2 regions of the Mesorhizobium sp. M0048 genome follow, and region 2 is predicted to be linked to the other one. Evidence: riboswitches for the same ligand, from Rfam matches in the RefSeq annotation. Region 2 holds a riboswitch; the other holds the start of a gene.
The links. Region 2 has a riboswitch for thiamine pyrophosphate ahead of thiC (phosphomethylpyrimidine synthase ThiC). Riboswitches for the same ligand answer to the same signal wherever they lie in the genome.
Positions count from the first base shown of each region.

Region 1 (2,196 bases), on a different contig from region 2:
GGGGCGCCGTAGAGCGATCATCTTCGATCAATCGGCCAAAGCTACTTGCTCATCGCCGCAAGCCACTCATCGACCCAGGCCTTGCGGTGGGCCGCGACTTCCTCCGGGCTGAACAGCAAGGTTTTGGTCGGTTTGACAAGCTTGTCGAACGCCGGATTGAGCGGCTTGTCGGTCTTGCCGGCCGGGAACATCCAGTTGGTTTCGGGAATGACATCCTGGAATTTCGGTCCGGTCATGAAGGCGATGAACTTTTCCGCCAGCGGGTTCTTCGCGCCCTTGGTGGTGATCCCCGCAACTTCGATCTGCAGGTATTCGCCTTCCTCGAAGGACGCCGCCTGGTAGCGCTCGGTGTTTTCGGCGACCATGTGGTAGGCCGGCGACGTGGTATACGACAGCACCATCGGCGCCTCGCCCTTGGTGAACAGGCCGTAGGCCTCGCTCCAGCCTGGCGTCACCGTCAGCACCTTTGCCTTGAGCTTGGCCCAGGCTTCGGGCGCCTTGTCGCCATAGACCGACTTGACCCACAACAGCAGGCCAAGGCCCGGCGTCGAGGTGCGCGGGTCCTGGATGACGATCTTCTCTCCGGCATCGCCCTCGACCAATTCCCTGAGGCTCTTCGGCGGGTTCTTCAGTTTTTCGGTATCGTAGACGACGGCGAAATAGCCATAGTCGAACGGCACGAAAGTATCGTCGCGCCAGCCGCCCGGCACGCTGACATCCGATATGGCGCCATGCGGCGAAAACAGGCCGGTTGCCTTGGCGTCGGCGGTTAAATTGGTATCGAGGCCAAGCACGATATCGGCCTTGGTGGCGGCCCCTTCCAGCTTCACACGGTTGAGCAGCGCCACGCCGTCAGCGACCGAGACGAATTCGACGACGCAGCTGCACTCGGCCTCGAAGGCCTTCTTCACCGCCGGTCCCGGACCCCAATCGGCGGTGAAGCTTTCATAGGTATAGACGGTCAGTCTATCCTGTGCCGATGCCTGCCCTGGCAGGGCGAGCGCGGATGCCGCAAGCAGGACAATCGGGACAAGAGAGTGGAAAAAACTGCGCATCGGCGCCTCCTTCGTTCGCATTGAAAGGAATTGAGGCGCCGGGCTGTCCGAAGCGTCTAATCCCTCCGCCGGTACAAACCGGATCAGGTTCAGCGGGTTGGCAGTCTTGCCTCTCAGCCGGTCCGCGAAGATCGCGTCCGGCACCCCGTTAGAGCGTTTCGACACATAGGCCCGGCCGAAGTGCCGCGCAAGCGGAAGTTTGCCGGGCATCCAAAGCCCAGCCTTCCGTTTCGTCTGCCGTTTCATCTTCCGTTTCATTCTTCCGTTTCTGGGGCAGGGCTGGTAAGGGCCACGAGATATGAGCAAATTCACCATCCTGCTTGGCGGCGATCTCATCCGCACGCCGCTGCTCGACCGCCAGGTCGAAGGCTCGCGCGTCATCGCTGCCGATGCCGGCATCGGCCATGCCCGTATGCTGGGCCTGAGGCCGGAACTCTGGGTCGGCGATTTCGATTCCGTACCTGCCGAGTTGCCGGAGGATCTGGCCGCCGTGCCACGGCAGGTGTTTCCCGCCGAAAAGGACAAGACCGACGGTGAACTCGCTATCGCCGCCGCACTCGAACGCGGTGCGACCAGCCTTGTGCTCGCAGGCGCTTTCGGCGGCAAACGCACCGACCACATCTTCCTGCATCTGGCGCTGAGCGTCCGGCTGGCGGAAGGCGGGACGGACGTGCTTTTGACCAGCGGCGCACAGGAAGGCATTCCCTTGCTGCCCGGAAAGACTGGCTTCGACTATGCCGACGGCACGCTGTTTTCGGTGCTCGGCTTCTCCGATCTCGCCGGCCTGAGCGTCACCGGTGCCAAATGGCCGCTCGACCATGTCGAGGTTGCGTTCGGCTCGTCGCTGACCATTTCCAACGAGGTCAGGGGCCGGTTGGAAATCGCGCTGGCCAGCGGCCGCGCGCTGCTGCTCGCGCATCCTTTTCCCTTACCTGAAAGCTGACATGGCACCGCCGCTTCTCAATCTCGATGGGATAAAGCTGACCTTTGGCGGCACGCCGCTGCTCGACGGTGCCGCCCTGACGGCCTCAGCTGGCGACAAGATCGCCTTGGTCGGCCGAAACGGTTCGGGCAAGTCGACGCTCCTCAAGATCGCCGCCGGGCTGATCGAGCCGCAGGACGGCGAAGTCTTCCGCCAGCC
Region 1 is NZ_JAMYUV010000001.1:163,249-165,444, reverse strand. Features, by position in the region: gene thiB (thiamine ABC transporter substrate binding subunit) at 42-1,055, opposite strand; TPP riboswitch at 1,099-1,213, opposite strand; gene NKJ84_RS00820 (thiamine diphosphokinase) at 1,354-1,998, shown strand; gene NKJ84_RS00815 (ABC-F family ATP-binding cassette domain-containing protein) at 2,000-2,196, shown strand, end outside.
Region 1: linked by a shared signal. The riboswitch ahead of thiB (thiamine ABC transporter substrate binding subunit) and the one ahead of thiC (phosphomethylpyrimidine synthase ThiC) in region 2 are both predicted to bind thiamine pyrophosphate.

Region 2 (2,196 bases):
CCAGGTCAGATCCTCGGCAATGCCGCCAACCTTCTCGAGCGCCTGGTAGAGCGGCACCGTGCCGATCGGCACCGGCGAGTTGCGCAGGATCCAGTCGCGGATGTTGTGGATGTTGCGGCCGGTCGACAGGTCCATCACCGTATCGGCGCCCCAGCGGATCGCCCACACCATCTTTTCGACCTCTTCGGCCATGGACGAGGTGACGGCGGAGTTACCGATATTGGCGTTGATCTTGACCAGGAAATTGCGACCGATGATCATCGGCTCGCTCTCGGGATGGTTGATGTTGGCGGGAATGATTGCGCGTCCGCGCGCCACCTCCTCTCGGACGAATTCCGGCGTCACGAAATCGGGCAGCGTCGCGCCGAAAGCCTCGCCGTCACGCTCAAGCTTGCCATGCAGGATCTCACGACCAAGGTTCTCGCGGATGGCGACGAACTCCATTTCGGGCGTGATGATGCCGGCGCGCGCATAGGCAAGCTGTGTCACCGCCTTGCCGGCCCTGGCCCTGAGTGGCCGGTTGCGAATGGGAAATTCTGGCGTCAGGCGTTCGCCCGTAGCGAACCCGTTGTCCTCCGGCCGGACATGGCGCCCGTCACAGGCCTCGACATCACCGCGCGCCAAAATCCATTCGTGGCGAAGCCGGGCTAGGCCTTTTTCGATGCTGGTTTCGACAGCCGGGTGGGTATAGGGGCCGGACGGATCGTAGACGGTGACGGGCGGCTCGCCGGCCGTCGGATGGACGGAGACTTCGCGCATCGGCACCCTAATCTGTGGGTGGATGGTGCCGGGCTTGTGAATTTTCCGTGAGGCAGGCAGCGGTCCCGTTGAGACGGCTGGGGTGAGGGCATTCATCTTGAGGCTCCTTTGCTCATGCATTGGAGACCCAGTTCTGTGCCGGAAGGATGAAAAGACGCTTTGGTTGACCTGCCGAAACAGGACCTCGGGCGTAAACTCCCGCAAAGCGCTTGCACCGTCCCTACGCCAGTATGAACTGGATCAGGTTCAACGGGTCACTGCGCCGCGAAAGCCAGCAGTATCTCAGCCCCTTGCCGGGACCCCCCTGGTGAATGCCTCAGGTTGAACGGGCCGGCATCGATTTGTCAAGCGCATTTGGGCCGAGGCCGTGATCGGCGGTCGGTCAGACCGTGCGGAAAAAACTCGACAAACCAAGAGTTGTGATGAAGGCCGGGATAAGGATCGCAACCGTGGGCCTGAAGATCCTTGTGAAGGTTACGCCTTCACTTGCCACCAAAGGTTTGCGCGTAGATGGCCTCGATTCTCCCTGCCTCCTCATTGGTCAGCGCGGCGAATTCCTTTTCGCGTGCGCGATTGGACAGATGGCCACCATTCTGGTGAAGGAAACGGAAGAGCAGGTCCGTCAGCCGCTCGGGCATGTCGATAGAGGCGTCCACCTGCCGCCGAAATTGGTCATAGCGCTGCAAAAAAGCGGTTTCCTCCGGAAGGTCCCGTTCGATCGTCCGCTGAACGCAGGCATAGAGGAATTCGGCGTGTGGGGTTGCATCGAAGAAACGGTAGAAATCACCGGTGTCATTCAGAACCCGGACGTTGAATTCGGGCGTCGGTTCCCATTCAACCAACGGCAGAAGGCGTTGCGAATAGCTCTCGAGCACGCCCCTGTACTCGTTGATCTTGTCCTGGATCGCCGCTGAGACGGGAAAGACCACTCCCGGCGGATTGAAACCGTGCATGGCAAGAACGTGGTGGATTAGGTAGCGGTGAATGCGGCCGTTTCCGTCCTCGAACGGGTGGATGTAGACAAAGCCGAAGGCGAGAATTGCGGCGGCTATAACTGCATCAAGGTTTTGCGCCGCGCCTTGATCGAAGGCCACCATTCCATCAATTAGCTGCGGCAGGTCCTCGGGCCGAGCGCTGATGTGATCGGGCAGGGGCATGCGGTTGTCTCGGTCATGCCCACCGACGAATCCTCCTTCTTTTCGGAAGCCCAGTCTGACGAAACGGGCGTCGCCGAGTACAATTCTTTGCAGACGCAGCAGCTCATCGCGATCTATTGGCCGGCCGCCGGCTTCGCCGATCGCGCGGCCCCAGCGTTGGATGCGATCTTGCGGCGGCCGCTCGCCCTCGATCGCGTAACTTGATCGCGAGTCTTTGAGCAAAAGAAAGGCGGCGGTCCGAGCAAGGACGTCGCGCGGCACGTCCGCTACGATTGCCTCC
Region 2 is NZ_JAMYUV010000067.1:1,650-3,845, reverse strand. Features, by position in the region: gene thiC (phosphomethylpyrimidine synthase ThiC) at 1-855, opposite strand, end outside; TPP riboswitch at 959-1,075, opposite strand; gene NKJ84_RS30255 (Fic family protein) at 1,242-2,196, opposite strand, start outside.